3 regions of the Bacillus sp. 11C genome follow, and region 3 is predicted to be linked to each of the others. Evidence: predicted binding sites of a transcription regulator. Region 3 holds the regulator's gene; each other region holds the start of a gene.
What was found. The regulator LexA, encoded in region 3, represses DNA repair genes until DNA is damaged. The targets are predictions, from matches to a motif close to CGAACATATGTTCG.
Positions count from the first base shown of each region.

Region 1: the regulator LexA is predicted to act here: its motif matches at 2,548-2,561, upstream of recA (recombinase RecA).
Region 2: the regulator LexA is predicted to act here: its motif matches at 3,422-3,435, upstream of ACY3LV_RS15125 (DNA repair exonuclease).

Region 1 is NZ_JBUPVZ010000004.1:151,100-157,381, reverse strand. It holds gene rodZ (cell shape determination protein RodZ) at 1-561, shown strand, start outside; gene pgsA (CDP-diacylglycerol--glycerol-3-phosphate 3-phosphatidyltransferase) at 611-1,192, shown strand; gene ACY3LV_RS07735 (competence/damage-inducible protein A) at 1,211-2,461, shown strand; gene recA (recombinase RecA) at 2,634-3,677, shown strand; gene ACY3LV_RS07725 (serine hydrolase domain-containing protein) at 3,846-5,021, shown strand; gene rny (ribonuclease Y) at 5,298-6,282, shown strand, end outside.
Region 2 is NZ_JBUPVZ010000011.1:2,934-9,215, reverse strand. It holds gene ACY3LV_RS15130 (ATP-binding protein) at 1-2,141, opposite strand, end outside; gene ACY3LV_RS15125 (DNA repair exonuclease) at 2,146-3,372, opposite strand; gene ACY3LV_RS15120 (ABC transporter permease) at 3,479-4,738, opposite strand; gene ACY3LV_RS15115 (ABC transporter ATP-binding protein) at 4,731-5,627, opposite strand; gene ACY3LV_RS15110 (YhzD family protein) at 5,761-5,946, shown strand; gene ACY3LV_RS15105 (enoyl-CoA hydratase) at 5,967-6,282, opposite strand, start outside.
Region 3 is NZ_JBUPVZ010000014.1:98,614-104,895, forward strand. It holds gene tkt (transketolase) at 1-1,611, opposite strand, end outside; gene ACY3LV_RS17315 (DUF896 domain-containing protein) at 1,779-2,012, opposite strand; gene ACY3LV_RS17320 (YneB family resolvase-like protein) at 2,076-2,729, opposite strand; gene yneA (cell division suppressor protein YneA) at 2,748-3,065, opposite strand; gene lexA (transcriptional repressor LexA) at 3,215-3,832, shown strand; gene ACY3LV_RS17335 (hypothetical protein) at 4,216-4,638, opposite strand; gene fosM (FosM family fosfomycin resistance protein) at 4,722-5,144, opposite strand; gene ACY3LV_RS17345 (YndM family protein) at 5,322-5,774, shown strand; gene ACY3LV_RS17350 (poly-gamma-glutamate hydrolase family protein) at 5,801-6,282, opposite strand, start outside.

The DNA of each region.
Region 1 (6,282 bases), on a different contig from region 3:
GTTGTGATTGCGATTGTGTACGCGATCATACAATTTACGAATCATAAAAGCAGCGATAATAATCATTCAGCTTCGGAAAAATCAATTACGCAAAGTGAAAGCAAGTACGAAATCCCTAAAGATTCAACGCTAAAAGAGAATCAAAATAACAGCTCTGAAAAAGAGGCTGACACTAAAAAAGAAACAAAAGAAAATGAAGATAAAAAAGAAGAAAGTGACAGTGATAAACTGGAGATTAAAGCAACTGGCACTGAAGGATCGTTAACAACTTATGAAGTGTCCGGCGCTGATATAATCGAGCTTGAACTGAAGGCATCAGACAGCTCTTGGATTCGAGTGCGCGATGAAAACAGCAGCTCTTTAAAAGAGGGAACGCTGAAAAAAGACGAAACCTATAAAAAAGACATAACCGATCAGAAACAAGTTGAAATCCGCACCGGATATGCACCTAATCTGAAAATAAAAATTAACGGTAAGGTTCTTTCCTATGAACTTGATCCGAAAGATGTGATGGCACAAACCATAAAGATTGTAAATAAAAAGGAAGAAAAGTCATCTTAATTACCAGGTGACTTTTCTTCACGTCCGAGTATGAAATTGGAGGGGCTTTATGTTTAACTTACCAAATAAAATCACACTAGCTAGAATCGCATTAATCCCAATCTTCATGGTGATCATGCTGGCGCCGTTTGACTGGGGCAGGCTCGAATTTGGAGACGAATCGATCCCAGTCGCACACTTGGCGGGCGCCATTCTATTTATTGTTGCAGCGACAACAGACTGGGTGGACGGGTATTATGCCCGAAAGCTGAATCTCGTGACAAACTTCGGGAAATTTCTTGATCCGCTTGCGGACAAACTGCTTGTATCCGCAGCGTTAATTATCCTTGTTCAATTTGATCTTGCTCCAGCTTGGATGGTCATTGTGATTATCAGCCGGGAGTTTGCCGTGACAGGTTTAAGGCTTGTCTTAGCCGGAACTGGAGAAGTCGTAGCAGCTAATATGCTTGGTAAAATTAAAACCTGGGCACAAATCATTGCGGTTTCCGCATTGCTTCTTCATAATCTTCCGTTTGAACTTGTGTCATTCCCGTTTGCTGACTTGGCGCTGTGGGTAGCCGTCTTCTTTACTGTCGTTTCAGGCTGGGAATACTTCTCCAAAAATTGGGAAGCGCTGAAAACATCTAATTAAGAAAGAAGGACTTACGTCATGGAATTTCCAAAAAAAGCAGAAATTATTGCAGTCGGTTCTGAGCTGCTGCTTGGCCAAATCGCCAATACAAATGCTCAATTTATCAGCAAACAGCTCGCTGAAATCGGAGTGAACGTATTTTATCATACAGCAGTCGGAGATAATCCGGAGCGGCTGAAGCAGGTCATCCGTACTGCTGAAGAACGATCTGACTTCATTGTTTTTTCAGGAGGTCTCGGACCGACAAAAGATGATCTGACGAAAGAAACGATTGCAAATGTACTGGGCCGTCCGCTCGTATTAAATGATGAAGCGTTCCAATCCATTGAGGATTATTTCAAACGGACAAAACGAACGATGTCACCTAATAACCGAAAACAGGCGCTTGTGATCGAAGGATCTGACGTACTGGCGAATCACTTCGGAATGGCGCCGGGAATGCTCACAGAGCACGATTCGCGCTTTTATATGCTTCTTCCTGGGCCGCCAAGCGAATTGCGTCCCATGTTTGAAAACGAGGCAAAACCTCTTCTGCTGAAAAAGATGGGCTCAAATGAAAAAATTGTATCAACCGTTCTTCGCTTTTTCGGTATCGGCGAATCTCAGCTTGAAGCTGACTTGGAAGATATTATTGATGCGCAAACGAACCCGACAATCGCTCCTTTGGCGGCTGACGGAGAGGTAACGCTGCGTCTGACAGCCAAACATGCTGACGAAAAGGAAACGGAGCGTCTGTTAAAAGAAACAGAGGCTGTTATCTTAGAACGTGTCGGGGAATTTTTCTATGGCTACGATGATACTTCCCTTGTAAAAGAGCTTTCTAAAGCATGTAAGGAAAAAGGCATTACGATTGCCGCCGCAGAAAGCTTTACCGGCGGGCTGTTTTCTGAATGGCTGACGGATCTTAGCGGTGCTTCAACACTATTTACCGGCGGCGTTGTTTGCTATTCAAACGACGTGAAGCAGCATGTGCTTGGCGTCAAGAATGACACTTTAGACTGTTTTGGGGCGGTCAGCAAGGAGTGCGCATCAGAGCTGGCAAAGGGTGTTCAAAAGCTCACTGGCAGCGATATCGGCATCAGCTTTACCGGTGTAGCAGGTCCTGATACGCAAGAAGGGCATGAGCCTGGACATGTGTTTATCGGCATTTCAGCAAATGGAAAAGAAGAGGTTCACGAGTTTCACTTTGCGGGTTCCAGAACGGGAATCAGAAAACGCGGCGCCAAATACGGCTGCCATTTAATCTTGAAGCTTTTAGAACAAAAATAATATTTTCAGCACATTATCCTCCTAAGAAAACATGATTTCTCTGATCCATTATGGTATTTTGATAGAAATCACGCCAAGAAAAAATCCGAATATGCGTTCGCTTTTTTCTTGGCAAATCCCTTCAAACAGGGTATAGTATATGTAGTGGTAACATAAAGGAGGAAAAAATAGAATGAGTGATCGTCAGGCAGCCTTAGATATGGCTCTTAAACAAATAGAAAAACAGTTCGGCAAAGGTTCCATTATGAAACTGGGAGAAAAGACAGATACAAGAATTTCTACTGTCCCAAGCGGCTCCCTCACTCTTGATACGGCACTAGGAATTGGCGGATATCCGCGCGGACGGATTATTGAAGTATACGGTCCTGAAAGCTCGGGTAAAACAACTGTGGCGCTTCATGCGATTGCTGAGGTTCAGCAGCAGGGCGGACAAGCCGCGTTTATCGATGCAGAGCATGCGTTAGACCCGGTATACGCGCAAAAGCTCGGTGTCAACATCGAAGAGCTTTTACTGTCTCAGCCTGACACAGGCGAGCAGGCGCTTGAAATTGCGGAAGCGTTGGTTCGAAGCGGTGCAGTTGACATTGTTGTTGTCGACTCTGTGGCGGCTCTCGTTCCGAAAGCGGAAATTGAAGGCGACATGGGAGATTCGCATGTTGGTTTACAAGCACGCTTAATGTCTCAAGCGCTTCGTAAGCTTTCAGGAGCCATTAACAAATCGAAGACAATCGCGATTTTCATTAACCAAATTCGTGAAAAAGTCGGTGTTATGTTCGGGAACCCGGAAACAACTCCCGGCGGCCGTGCGCTGAAGTTCTACTCTTCCGTACGTCTAGAAGTGCGCCGTGCTGAACAGCTGAAACAAGGCAACGACGTAATGGGGAACAAAACGAAAATCAAAGTCGTGAAAAACAAGGTGGCACCGCCGTTCCGTACAGCCGAAGTTGATATTATGTACGGAGAAGGCATTTCAAAAGAAGGCGAAATCATTGATCTTGGAACTGAACTTGATATCGTGCAAAAAAGCGGTTCATGGTACTCTTATGAAGAAGAGCGTCTTGGACAAGGCCGTGAAAATGCAAAACAATTCTTGAAAGAAAATAAAGATATCATGCTAATGATCCAGGAGCAAATTCGCGAACATTATGGCTTGGATAATAACGGAGCAGTGCAGCAAGCTGAAGAGGCACAAGAAGAATTAGAATTTAAAGAATAAAAATAAAATCAGTTTGAAATGATACAAAAGGCTGGGTGAAAAACTCAGCCTTTTTATTTTTGTAAAAAATGATAAAAATATTGCTTTTTTTGACAACTTTTTCAGTGACTCATTCGTCTAACAAAACGTGTGCAAAATGGATTTATTTATTTTGGGAGGAAAAAATAAATGACAAGCCCAACCAGCAGAAGAACTGCGAAACGCAGACGGAAAAAACTAAATAAAAGAGGCAAACTTTTGCTTGGTTTTTTAGCGGCGATGATTTGCTTTTCGATTTGGAATGCGCTTCATCGAGATAGTGAAGAGAACGAGCCATCTCAAGAAACTGCAGCAGTTTCAGATACCGGTCAGAAAAAAGAGGCTAAAAAGAAAACCGCCAAAAAAACAGAGGAACAAATCAAAACAGTGGACCGCAATCAAAAAATCAGCAATTATTTAAATGAGATCGGTTTCAGCGGAACAGCCATGATTGTCAGAAATGGAGAAATCGTAACTCATAAAGGTTTTGGTTATGCAGACCGTAAACATCACATTTACAATAATCCTTTGACATCTTTTTATGTCGGTTCGTCACAAAAAGCGCTGATTGCAACCGCTATTTTGCAGCTTGAGGAAAAGGGGAAACTTCAGACAAGTGATCCGGTAAGCACGTATTTACCTCAATTCCCTAACGGACAAACGATTACTTTGAAGAATCTGCTCACACATACATCGGGAATAAACGGACATATTGAGGGTAACGGGGCAATCACTCCGGACGATTTAATAAAAGACATAGAACGTCAGGGAATCAAACGTCAGCCGGGCGTATGGGACTATCAGGATTCCAACTATTCTGTTCTCGCTTATATTGTTGCTGAAGCAAGCGGTGAGTCCTATGAACAATACATAACGAATCATATTTTTAAACCGGCGGGGATGACGCATGCGGGCTTTTACAAAACATATCATAAAGAACCTTATCCGGCTGTCGGTTATAAGCTGAAGGCCAGAAGGTCAATTACACCATATATGCCCGATTTATCCCAGCTGTATGGAGCCGGTGATATCTATATGAGCGCTGTAGATATGTACAAATTTGACCGAGCGTTGATAGACGGAAAACTGTATTCGCAAAAAAGCTATGAAAAGATGTTTACGCCGGGGAGCAGCTCCACATACGGTATGGGATTTTATATTGCTCCCGGGAGCTATTCAAACCATGGTGTCATGCCGGGCTTCAACATCTTGAACAGTTTTAGCAAATCTGGGCAAACCATTGTTATTTTGTTGTCGAACATTCAAAATAACGCTAAACTGGGCCAAGTGAACAATAAAATATACCAGCTTCTGAATCAAGAGTGATTCATGATCTTTTTTTGGGAAGGATTGCACGCAGCACCAAAAAGGCAACTGGTCTGCAAACGTTAAGATGGCAAGCTTGACAAGTATTTCCGACACATTTACAATGAAGTTGTAACATTTGTTTTTTTAACATGATTGTTAAACCATTTAAACTTGACAAGGGCGATGAAAATACTCATTCCCTGTGAAGGTTCTGTATGTTGAGAAAACTAGACAATGTACATGCCGACACTTATTTAAGCAACAACCAAGTTCATAGCAAGAGGAGGTGAAAGTATGACCCCAATTATGATGGTTCTCATCTCCATTTTGCTGATTCTACTCGGTTTAGTTGTTGGCTACTTTGTTCGTAAAACCATTGCCGAAGCGAAAATTGCGGGCGCACGCGGTGCAGCCGAGCAAATTCTTGAAGATGCAAAGCGTGATGCTGAAGCACTGAAAAAAGAAGCTCTGCTTGAAGCAAAGGATGAAATCCACAAACTTCGAATAGATGCTGAACAGGAAGTTCGTGAAAGACGAAATGAGCTTCAAAAACAAGAAAACCGTTTACTCCAAAAGGAGGAAAACCTTGATCGCAAACATGAGGGAATTGATAAACGGGAAGCGATGTTGGAGAAGAAAGATCATTCTCTGAATGAACGACAACAACATATTGAAGAGATGGAAAGCAAAGTGGATGAGATGATTCGTATGCAGCAGTCAGAGTTGGAACGAATTTCGAGTCTGACTCGTGATGAGGCAAAACAAATCATTCTTGAACGGGTTGAAAACGAGCTTTCACATGACATCGCCATCATGACAAAAGAAACTGAAAACCGCGCGAAAGAAGAGGCGGATAAGAAAGCGAAAAACATTCTTTCACTCGCCTTACAGCGCTGCGCAGCGGACCACGTTGCTGAAACAACGGTATCAGTTGTTAATCTTCCAAATGATGAGATGAAAGGACGTATCATCGGACGGGAAGGGCGTAACATTCGTACGCTTGAAACGCTGACAGGAATTGACCTGATTATTGATGATACACCTGAAGCTGTCATTCTTTCCGGATTTGATCCGATCAGACGTGAGACAGCAAGGATTGCTCTTGATAAACTCGTTCAGGATGGCCGTATTCATCCGGCACGTATTGAAGAAATGGTAGAAAAATCTCGCCGCGAGGTCGATGACTATATTCGTGAGATGGGTGAGCAAACGACATTTGAGGTTGGCGTTCATGGCCTCCACCCAGATCTCATCAAGATTCTCGGCCGCTTAAAGTTCC
Region 2 (6,282 bases), on a different contig from region 3:
GCTATTGCGCAAAACTCATTTCTGTCTTTTGTAGCCGCCGCGGCAAATAACTGTTCGATCCGGGCTTCAAAATACTGGATTTCTTGTTCCAGCTCCAACAGCTGTTCCTTTGTATAATGAATATCTGTTTCAATTCCTTTTCTTTGTTTCTCGATTTCTTTTTCACGTTCAACGTTTTTCCTCAGTGTGTGAAGGGCTTCCGAGATGGACATATTCTGACTCTGATCTGCAGGATGAACCATGCTGACGCGTTCTTCGAATGTTCGCCGGCGCTTTTTCAGCCTGCCTGCTTCAATTGTCAGCTCATGCTTTTTCTTCACTTCTTTTTTGACATCCTTCATTAAGCTGTATGCATCAAGCAAAAAAGACGGATCTTCCATGAATCCGAGCTCCTTCATAAAACGCTCGACCTGAGTAAAGGACGGGGCCATATCGGTTTCCCACTGTTCAAACTGCTGGATGACCCTTTCATAAGCCGCTTCTTTTTGCTGGAGCACTGCCCGCTGTGTGATGAGATGCTGTTTATTGCGGTCATCCTCCCATAACGCTTCTCTTAGTGCTTCGGCTTCTACCGGCGACATGTCCGTCACTGGCTGTCTCGTCTCCCGGCTGTTTCGGGAAGACGGTGTTTTTTTACCTAATGCAAGCCAATACACAATCAGTGCAGCGCCGATGCTTATGGCGGGAATCCATTGCTGAAGCAGCAGAAAGAGAACGATGAACAACATACCAGCTGCAATGACAGTCTTTTTCTGTTTAACCTGCTGCCTTTCAAAAAACTTCAGCTGTTCTCGCAGCTTCGCTTGCTCTTGATGCTGCCCCTGTGCTTCATCATATGCTTTAAGGGCCGCTTCTTTATCTTTTCTATCGCTGTTTTCAAGAATGGCGGACGAAGCGGCATGAACGGCCTTTTCTGCGTCTTCCAGCTCTTGCCGAGCAAGTTCAAACGTCTCATCAAGCTGCCGTTTTCTGTCTCTTGCCTGCACATATTGCTGCACCGCCTGCTGTAGCTGCCATTCATAGTCATAAGACGTGTTCATATTCAGGAGTTCATTTTCATCCGTTTTATTGAGCTGTTCCAGCCCTGCCGCTGCCTGTGCGGACGACTGGCGCAGCTGTGCCTGAATGGCGGCGAGCTGTTCTCCGCAGGATTGGTACATATGAAACGCTGCGGAAAGCTCTTGTATCAGCGTTTCTTTCGCCAACATTTCTTGATCCGGATTAAGCTTTTGCACCTGTTTGTCCAGCTCCGCCATCTTCACTCGAAGCGCCTCCGCCTGTGCGGATTTCGGGTGAAGATGAAATTCATATTTTTCCAGCTGGTGCAGCCCGTCAGCCGGAAATTGTCCCGCCTGTTCCGGATATTGTGCCATCGCCTGTTCGAGCGCAGCTTTTTCATTTAGCAGCGGCTTCAGCTCAATCGCTCCCTCAAACGATCGGATATGTCCTGCCGCCTCTTGCAATTCGGTTTCTGCGGCTGCAAGACGGGATTCGAGCGTTCTTTTTTCTTCAAGAAGCTGATGATAACCCGCTTCCTCTGCTTCAGCCTGTTTTAGCTTCGCTGCCAGCTGCTTAAGCGTTTCCAGCTCTTGATTCAATTGAGGATTTCGCCCGTTTGGTTTATAGAGGCTTTCGCTTTCCTTTGTCAGCCGTGAATCAAGCTTAGATACGGCTTCAGCGCCAAACAAGCTGGAAAACAGCAGAAATTCCCCAATCTTGTCCCGATTAAAGGCGTGAATTTCCTGCAGCCCGAATACATCAAATGAATAAATGGCTTTGTACAGCGCCCTGTCCGTGCCTTGAAACAGCTGCTTTAAAACATCTCCCTGCTTCACTTCGCCGTTTTCTGTGTACACTCTTAGCTTTTCGGCAGTCCCTTTCGTCCGTTCGATCCTCAACACCCCATATTCGGGATGTTCAGCTTCAAGAACACCTCCGTAGACACCGCCTGTTTTCGGTTCATATTTTTTCGTTTTCGGAAAACCAAACAGCATGCTTTCAATAAATGACATCATCGTCGTTTTTCCTGCCTCATTTAATCCGTAGATTAATTGGACAGGCGAGGCGGAAAAGTGAAAGGTCCGATTGGAAAATTTCCCGTATTGGTAGATATGTAAAGATTTAATTCGCAAAGCTTTCACCGCCTCATGTTTCAAGCACCTTAAGCTGTCTTTTCAATAAAATCTGTGCCTGCTCTTTTATTTCCTTTAGCTCCTCTTGGCTAAACCGGTCCGCGTGCCTTCTATACACAGGATGTCGCTCAAGCCCCTCCAGCACATCTGACAGATCGCCGCGATCAATGTCAGTAAATAAACCGCCAAAAAAAGGATCCAGGCTTGTAAGGTTTGTTTCATGTTCTGTCTCGTCCTCCAATGAGAGAGGCCAAATGAAGTGTTCTTCCTCCGCCTCTTGCTCCTGAAACGCTTCAAGAAGCTCATCCAAAGTGCCTCTCGGCGCCTCCAGCAGCCATTGTGGTGCGGCCCCTTGCAACACGAGTCTGACACAAACAGGGCTCCCCTTTATCCGCAGCTTCGAAAACGCGTCCTCAATCATTTGGAAAAGGGCGGTCACATTCTTTACCTCCGTCACATCAACTGCCGCTTTTTCCCACAAGACATCATGCGCTTTCTGGAAGTCATACGAAATGTCTCCGCTGGCCACACGAACAAGATAATAGCCTTTGTCTCCCGTCTCCTTCATATGGCGAGCTTGCGTATTTCCCGGATAGATGACCGCCGGGTGCTCGGCAGAAAGAATCTGGCGTTTATGAATATGGCCAAGCGCCCAATAATCCATCCCGCTTTTCACGAGATCATCATGTGTAAACGGGCAATACGGATCGTGTCCTTCAGCTCCTGACAGCGTGCCGTGAAGCATACCGATATGAAACGGCGCGTCAGTCGACCTCCGATAGCGGACGGCTTGGTTTTCCGTCACGGCTCTCTCCTGATAACTGAAGCCGTAAATGCTTGCCATGCGCCTGCCTTCCTTATAAAACGATTTTTCTTCAGGTACAGCGGACGAAAAAATATGGACATTCTCAGGCCATTCAATCGGCGTCCACTCCCCGCCAAGATGATCGTGGTTCCCAAAGATCACATAAACTGAAATCCCGCACTCTCTGAGTCTTTCAAACTGCTTTCTTAAAAAGAGCTGGGCCTTTAAACTTCGATTGGCTTCATCAAACAGGTCCCCCGCCAGCAAAATGAAATCAACGTTTTCTCTCACTGCGGTATCTATCATATGTCTCACGCTTGCAAACGTACTTTCTTTGATCCGGGCAAAAATCGGTTCCGGCAGATGCGATATCCCGTAAAACGGGCTGTCGAGATGTAGATCTGCCGCATGAATAAAGGTTAGATCCGTCAACATTCTGCTCCTTTCCAGGATGAAGTACCCTTATTTTAGCACCGAATTCTGGCGAATGCACGTTCTGTCAATAAAGAAACAGCCCGAGGATCCCCAGGCTGTTTTTCAATCAGTTTTTCGCTAAACGAAGCGCTTGTTTGATCGCTTTGAACGCGCTTGAATTGCCGTAAATCAACACACCGCCTTTGTAAATTCTGGCGCCGATGACAGCCAGTATGACAATGGTGAGCAGTGTGATTCCGATACCGGCAGCAGCCTGCCAGAACGGAATATCAAGCATGCCGACGCGCAAAAACATAATCATTGGCGTAAAAAACGGAATAAACGAGGTTACCGTAATAAATCCTGCGTCAGGTGCATTCAAGCCGAACATCGCGATCATAAAACCGGCGACAACCAAAAGTGTCATTGGCGTGATCGTTTGCTGCACGTCCTCTATTCTGCTGACGACACTGCCGAGAAACGCGGCGAGTGTCGCGTATAAAAAGTATCCGAGCAAAAAGAAAATCACAGCATAGATGACAGTGGCTGCTGAAACGTCGGTCAGATTAAGGAATCCTCCGACAGATGAAGCTGTTTCGCTCGTTTTGTTCAGCTTTAGCGACAATGAGCCAGCGGCTATGATGACAGCAAGCTGCGTCATTCCGACGAGCCCGATGCCAAGCAGCTTTGCAAACATCTGCTGGATCGGCGGCATGCTTGAGATCAGGATTTCCATGACACGCGAGGATTTTTCGGTTGCGACCTCCATCGCAATCATACTGGCATACATAATGACTGAGAAATAAATGACAAACAGCATAATGTAAACAAGCCCCGCTGTCTGGCCAAGCTCTTCCTCAGACTTCGCCCCCTCTTTCAGCGTCTCCTGTCCGACAGTAACGGGCGCATAAAGACTGCTGATCGTTTCCTGCGAGACACCGAGATCCGCTGTTCCGACAGCCGTTTTGGTTTGCGTCAGCGCCTGCTGCAGCGTATGGTACGTGCTATCATCAGAAATCGTTAACGCTTTATAAGTTCCTGAAATGGCCCCTTTTTCATCTCGTTTGATGATAAGCATGCCATCGAGCGCTTCATCTTTGACTTGCTTTGTGACCTCATCCTCCGATTGCTTCGACTGCTTCACATCTAGACCGCCGTCTGTATCCACCGCTTTCAGCTGCTTCGAGAAAATCGGATATAATTCGTTTGTTTCATCAACAACGGCGATTTTTTCTTTCGTATCATCACCTTGAAACATAGAAATGATCGACTCCATATTCGTTACAACTAAAACAAGCAGTACCGTGATGACAGTCGAGATAATAAAGGATTTTGCCATTATTTTATTTTTATATGTATGAGAAAGCATGAGCCAAAATTTATTCATAGACGGCACCCACCTTTTCTATAAAAATATCGTGCAGTGACGGCTCTTCAAGCTCAAACTTTCTAATAAACCCTTTCCCTTGGAGCATGGCAAAGATCTCTTGAGAAATATCTTCATTAGCGATCTGCAGCTTGACGCCGCCAGCCGTTTCCTTCCATTTGAGAATGCCTTCATGAGACTGCAAAAAACGCAGATCGTCATCGGAGTGGATCGTGACATTTTTCTTGCCGAAGGAACGCTTGATCTCCTTCAGCCTTCCTTGCACAACCGGCTTTCCTTTCTGTAATATGCACAGGTGCTCACAAAGCTCCTCCACATGCTCCATCCGGTGGCTGGAAAATAAAATAGAAACACCGCTGTTTTTAAGAGAAATCACAGACTCTTTTAACAGCTCAACATTGACAGGGTCCAGACCGCTGAACGGTTCATCAAGGATCAGCAGCTCCGGCTTATGCAAAACAGCCGAAATGAATTGGATTTTCTGCTGGTTTCCCTTCGAAAGCTCTTCCACCTTCTTATTCTCGTAATCTGTTATATTGAAGCGTTCAAGCCATGTGCCGAGCTCTTTTACAGCCTCCTGCTTCTCCATCCCTTTTAATCTGGCAAGATAGACAAGCTGATCTTTCACCTTCATTTTCGGATAAAGGCCCCGCTCTTCCGGCAAATAACCGATTTTGTTGCTGATATTGTAATTCACAGGACGGCCTTTCCAGCTGATTGAGCCCTCCGTAATGCTTAATAAACCAAGGATCATGCGAAACGTCGTCGTTTTTCCCGCTCCGTTTGCGCCTAAAAGACCGAACATTTGCTGCTCCGGAATGTCTAAGTCCAATCCGTCAACAGCTTTATAATCTCCAAATGTCTTCGTTACGTGATCAATCTTAAGCACCAAATCTCCTCCTTTCCTGACCCATTATATACTAATTTTGGATCAAACTTAATAAAGGATTTTGAATTCTTTTTTAGAATATAAATATAAATGAAGAAAGACTGATAAACCTTGAAAATGGAGGGGAAACCTGATGGCTGATTATTTCCTTACAGCTTTTGATCCTTCGGGGGAAACACTGGTTAACGAGCGATTTGAGGCAGAAAATGAAGAAACGGCTAAAATGCGTGGTGAAGCCCTATTAAAAGAAAAAGAGCTGCACAGTCACACCCATCGTGTAGTCAATGCAGCCGGAAAGCTGATTTTGTTTCATAGATGATCAGCTTTCCGGCTGATCTGTTACGCTTGAAACTTCGGCTCTCGTTTTTCCAAAAAGGCACGGATTCCTTCCTGGTGATCCTTGGTCCTTCTCATTTTCTCTTGGGCGCTGCGTTCAAGTGCAAGCACCTTTTGCAGTTCTTCAAGCTGGAGGCTTTGAAAGATGGCTTTTGTTTCGATCATCGCCAAAAGAGGCGAGGCCAAAAGGGTTTCAATAAAGGGTCTTGCGCCTTCCGCAGGGTCTCCGGCAAATGTCCCGTCAAGGAGGCCCATATCGGTGCCTTCCGCGGCGGAAAGTTTTTTCCCGCTCCAAATGAGCTTTTTCGCCTTCGCTTCC
Region 3 (6,282 bases):
TACTCCTGCCAATGCTTCTTCAGCTGTTTGGTCGATCGTAGGAAGGTTTTGGCGTGTCAATACAAGCGCTGTTGGCTGTTCATTGCTTTGTACTGCAAGCTTCCATGCTGCCGCTGTCTCATTGCCGTCTGCAGGACGCATCAAGGAAAGATTAGGCATCGCACGTAGTGAAGCAAGCTGTTCAACAGGCTCGTGCGTCGGACCGTCTTCACCTACCGCAATACTGTCATGTGTGAAGACATATGTGACAGGAAGACCCATTAATGCTGCAAGGCGTATTGCCGGACGCAGGTAGTCAGAGAAGACAAAGAAAGTCCCGCCGAATACACGAAGTCCGCCATGAAGCGCCATACCATTTAAGGCTGCGCCCATCGCAAATTCACGAACACCGAACCAGAAGTTTTTGCCTGAGTAATCAGCCGCTGTAAAATCACCGGCATTTTTAATTGTCGTTTTGTTTGATCCCGCCAGGTCAGCAGATCCTCCCACAAAGAAAGGAATTTTTTTCGCAAGGCCGTTGAGAACTTCACCGGAAGATGCACGGGATGCCAGGCTGCTTCCTTTTTCATAAACAGGAACCTCTTGATCCCAGTCCTTTGGAAGCTCTCCTTTGATTCCCAGCTCAAGCTGTTCCGCGAGTTCAGGATAAACTTCTTTATATTTAGCGAATTGGGCATTCCATTCCTGTTCCTTTTTCTCGCCTGATTCTTTAACCGCTTTAGCGAAATGCTCATAAACTTCTGAAGGAACGTAAAAATCTTCTTCATATGTCCACGCGTAAGCTTCTTTTGTTAATTTGCTTTCCTCTTTACCAAGCGGCGCACCGTGAACACCCGATGTGCCGGCACGGTTAGGCGAACCAAATCCAATTGTTGTTTTCACTTCAATTAATGTAGGTTTCTTTTCATTTTGGCGTGCTTTTTCGATAGCCGCTGTTAATTCTTCGATGTTGTTTCCATCTTCAACATAAAGAACTTCCCAATTCATTGCTTCAAAACGCTGTTTTGCGTTTTCAGAGAACGAACGGTCGAGATCTCCATCGAGAGAGATGTCATTAGAATCGTATAATACGATCAGACGGCCAAGCTGAAGATGGCCTGCTAGTGAAGCGGCTTCAGAAGAGATGCCTTCCATTAAATCACCATCACCGCAAATACTGTATGTATAATGATCAACTACGTTAAATGAATCGCGGTTGTAAGTTTCCGCTAAATGGCGTTCAGCGATAGCCATTCCGACAGCCATGGCAATTCCTTGGCCAAGCGGTCCTGTTGTCGCATCAACACCGGCAGTATGTCCGAATTCCGGATGTCCAGGTGTTTTGCTGCCCCACTGGCGGAATCCCTTAAGATCTTCGATGCTAAGATCAAACCCGCTTAAATGAAGCATGCTGTATAAAAGTGCTGATCCGTGTCCAGCAGATAAAACAAAACGGTCACGGTTAAACCAGCCAGGGTTTGCCGGACTTACGTTCATAAATTTTGTCCACAGCGTGTATGCCATTGGAGCTGCCCCCATTGGCATCCCTGGGTGACCAGAATTTGCTTTTTCAATAGCGTCTATTGACAGTGTGCGAATGGTAGCAACTGATTTCTTTTCAATTGTATCCATAAAAATCCCCTTCCTTATGTGTTGTACCCTTACATCATAAATGTCTGACGACTTTTTCTCAACTGTTTCAGCTTAAATTTGAGAGAAACTTGTTGAAATTTGTCCCATGAAAGTGTTGCTATAGTATATGCAAAAGAGGAATACGTTATTGCCGTATTCCTCTTCTATTAGTGAAGTTTATTATTTCTTTTTTCTTTTTTTAGTTTTTCTGGTGTAACATCATTGCCTTCCGGATCAATGATTTTCACACTTTTTAATGTGTTTTTCATAGAAGAGCGAAAACCTTTTAAATACTCTTGACGGAGCTTTTGCTGTTCTGCTTTTTCTTCTTCTGTCATAACGCCAGCTTTGGCTTTGGCAGCAAGTTCATTAATTCTGGCAATTTTTTCGTTTGAAATCATGTTAAACTCCTTTATGGCATTTTGTCTATATAGTACTAGATCAAAAAGAGTTTTACAACTGATTCAATCGGCTGTCTCGTCATTCTCTATGTATTCCTGAAACCGCCGGTGGACGGTCGCTTTAGATACATCATACCCAAACCCTCTCAGCGTAGCCGCAATTTCTGCGAACGTCAGTTTATTCGCTCTTAGGCGGACGATCTCTGAGATGGGCACGTCTATTCTTTCTTTTCCGCTGTTTTCATGTTGGTTTTTCAGGTTTTTTTGCGGTTTGAAACCGTTTTTTACTGCACGTTTCATTCCCCGCTTGATTTTCAAGTTGTGAATTTTCCGCTGGTACTCTTCAACAATGCTGACGATCTCCAGCACCATCGAGTCAGCCTCCGATAACTCCAGTTCACCTCTGTGAGCCGTTGTATAGACTTTCACACCTTCTCTATAGATGCAATGAAGCAGTGCGATTTTTGCATTTCCACGTCCGAGCCTAGTTTCATCCTGAACCAAAATGACATCAATTCCAGAATTCTTGATCTCATCAAGCAGCCCAAATACACCATCCCGATCCATTTCATATCCGCTAGCTTTCTCAGAAATCACTTTGACGACTTCCATGCCGTTCTCGGCCGCAATGGCCGTAAGCTCCTCCTCCTGCCGCTTTAATGACGTCTCCTGCTGTTCTTTATTTGTGCTTACGCGGGCATAAATGAGTGCTTTCATTTTTTCTATCTTTCCTCTCTATCTTACAGTTGCCAATTCATATGCATCCTGATGCTTCTTTTTCAATGGAATCACCAATTCATCTCCCGGCTGGATATCAGACGTCTGAAGATGATTTTTATCAGCCACCCATTCAATAAATTCACTTTTGTTTATTTTCTTTTTATCTGCTACCTGGCCGGCTATAGACCAAAGTGTATCGCCTTGCTGGACTTCTATTTTAACATACTGATTAAGCTCCTGGCCGCTGCTTGTATATGACAGCAAAAGGATTACCGCGCTCAAAATCACTGTGAACAGACCGACAAAAATAATAGATTCTTTACCCATGATCATAACCTCCAACAGGAATGTTTGTTCGCTTTTTTATAATTTCAGTATATACGAACAAACGTTTCTGTCAATTGTTTTTTCGAACCTATGTTTGTACTGTAAGGAAAATCATGCTATAATCTTCTTAAAATCGACGTTTTGAGGTGCGAAAAATGACGAAGCTATCAAAAAGGCAACTTGATATCCTCCGTTTTATTAAAGCAGAGGTTAAATCAAAAGGATATCCGCCTTCCGTAAGAGAGATCGGAGAGGCTGTCGGGCTTGCGTCCAGTTCAACTGTCCACGGCCACTTGGCCCGCTTGGAAACAAAAGGGCTGATCAGACGAGATCCGACAAAACCAAGAGCGATAGAAATTCTTGATGAAGAAGTAGACATTCCGCAAAGCCAGGTCGTTAATGTACCGGTCATCGGGAAAGTCACGGCGGGATCTCCTATTACAGCAATAGAAAATATTGAAGAATATTTTCCGCTTCCTGACCGTATGGTTCCCCCGGACGAGCATGTGTTTATGCTTGAAATTATGGGAGACAGTATGATTGACGCTGGTATTTTCGATAAGGATTATGTCATCGTTAAACAGCAAAACATAGCAAACAACGGGGAAATTGTCGTTGCGATGACAGAAGATGATGAAGCTACGGTAAAACGTTTCTATAAAGAGGATACTCACATTCGCTTACAGCCTGAAAACCCAACGATGGAACCTATCATCTTACAGAATGTCAGCATTCTAGGGAAAGTAATTGGCGTGTTCAGAACCGTCCATTAATCTATTGAACTATCAGATGATGAAATAACCCCCTCTTCCTTTATGGAGAGGGGGTTTATTGTATCAAAAAAAGCAGGCTCGCCCTGAATTTTAGGTACGAGCCTGAATAGGAGGAAAAGAACATCATGTTTACACCATAATTATCCATCAAACAATTGTTGAAGTCAAGAAATTTTTTTTCCTTCAGGAAACTTTTATCGAAATGTTGTCTGTTTAAAACATTAGACGTGACCTGCTTAAAAATGTTTCATTTCTAGGTCGTGGAATGATACGGGTTTAGATTTATGCAGAGAGCGCGGCAATTAATTTATGTAAAAATTTAGTACATAGTTTAGTTAGTTCTATTTTATGTAAAAAACAGCTCACCTTTATCATCGTGAGCTTCAATCAAAATGAAAATATTGAATACCATAACTCCCTTTTACTCGAACACTTGTGCAGTTTTCCGAATGTTCTTCTGCAAAGATACGGTATCGATGAAATGGATCAATTGAAACCTTATCCTGAGCACTAAAATCAAACCAACTGCCTCTGAATTGTTTCGTGCTCAGCGTGGAATATTGCCCCGTAAGCCCCATCCGTTGAAGTTTAAGCTCAACTGAACAACTATTGGCTCCCAAGATCGTAAACTGATAGCCTAAAAAATATTCGATTGCCGGAACATCACTGATATTTTCCAGAACAAACGACTTTGTGCTGTCATTTAAAATAAAGTCTGTTTTGTGATCAAACCCTAATGCTGACGCATGGGTACTGCCAATGCCAAAAAAACACGTCAAAACTGCCGTTAAAGCCAGTATCTTCATTTTCAACCAAACCCCCTCGTTTACCATACTTTAACCTTTATTCATATTTATGTATATGTTCTTTGTGATATCTCGAGGCCGTTTCAATCATAAAATTTCATATGCGTTTTTTCCTGTTTATAATAACGAAGCCTGTCTTGAAGGGTTCCGGTATGAAATTCAAATTTATGGCCGTCTGGGTCGGTAAAATAAATAGACTTTCGATCGCGTTCATTTCGTTCTCTTCCAGGCAGTATATGGACATGAAGCCTTTTCAATTTTGCTGATATTTCCTCAAACTCACGATCTTCAATAGTAAAAGCAATATGAGTATATGATGCCTTAATGTCATTTCTCGGAATGTCAGGCTCTTCATTAAGTGCAAGCCAGATGCCATTCAAATCAAAATATGCTGTTGTTCTTCCTTTTACCAGCAGCTTGGCATCAAACACTTTGTGATAAAAATCGATTGATGTGTCCAAATGGGAAACAGAAAATAACAAATGATTGATTCCTTTTATCTCCACAATAAATTCCCCCTCTAAAGCTGATCAACCATATGTACGTTTTTGCACCAAGAAGGTTTCATGCAACAAGAAAAAAATACCAGTGTAAACAAAATCGAATTGTTTAAAATAATGACTGTAACAAAGATAACGATTAAGAAAAGGATTTTCCTTAAAAATAACAACTTAGGTGATCAAATGAAACATCTCATTGCACTTTCTTCAAAGATTGCTTTCACTCTCGCCCTTTTATATGTAATATTGGACAGGGTCTACTACGCATCCTTTCTAAGTGTGATGTTTATTGCACTTTTCTTAGGTTTTGTCTCATACCTTTCCGGTGACATGCTCGTCCTTCCGAGAACAAACAATATTATAGCTTCATTGGCTGACTTTGGACTTTCATTCGTTATGATTTGGGTCTTTGCTTTAACCCAAACAAGAAATGATTTCTCACCGTTTGCAGCCGCTCTTCTTTCCGCTGTCTGTCTTACTGTTTTTGAATACTTTTTTCATCGGTATTTGCTGAAGAATGTGCTGGATGAAACCTTCCGAAATGAACTGACCACCAGGGATAACACCCTTCAATATCAAACAGAAGCCGCAGACGAATTGCTTCCTGACGTTACTATTGAGAAGCATGAGGAATAGGAGGCCGGCTTATGGCCTCCTATTTTTCAGTAGTTACTTTTCAGAAAACGGGACATCACTTCGGTAAAATCATAAAACCTCTCATTTTGAGTAACAGATCTGCTTTTTAAAGAAAATACGCCAAACAAAGATTTTCTAAAACCTGTGCTCATTTCTATCTGGATACTCAAACCTGTTTTTGATTTATTTGCAATGTTATTCGGACTAACGCCTGCATGCGGATGGTCTGTACTGAGCAAGACAGCAGGAAAACCGGCATTTTGCAGTTCTTCAACTAAATCTGCCGCTCTTATGCGATCTGTACCGCCGACTTCGATCTGCTGATCTTCTTCTGCATACCCGTGCAATGAAATGACATATTCATGACTTCCCGTCATCCTCAAGGCCCGGGGCTCATCAAAATGCGTACTCGTAATATGCAGCACAGAGTTTCCTGACGATTTTAAGCCTTCAAATAAATACATCGAAGACTCTTTGTTTAGCTCTCTCGCTACTTCACTTGTCCCGC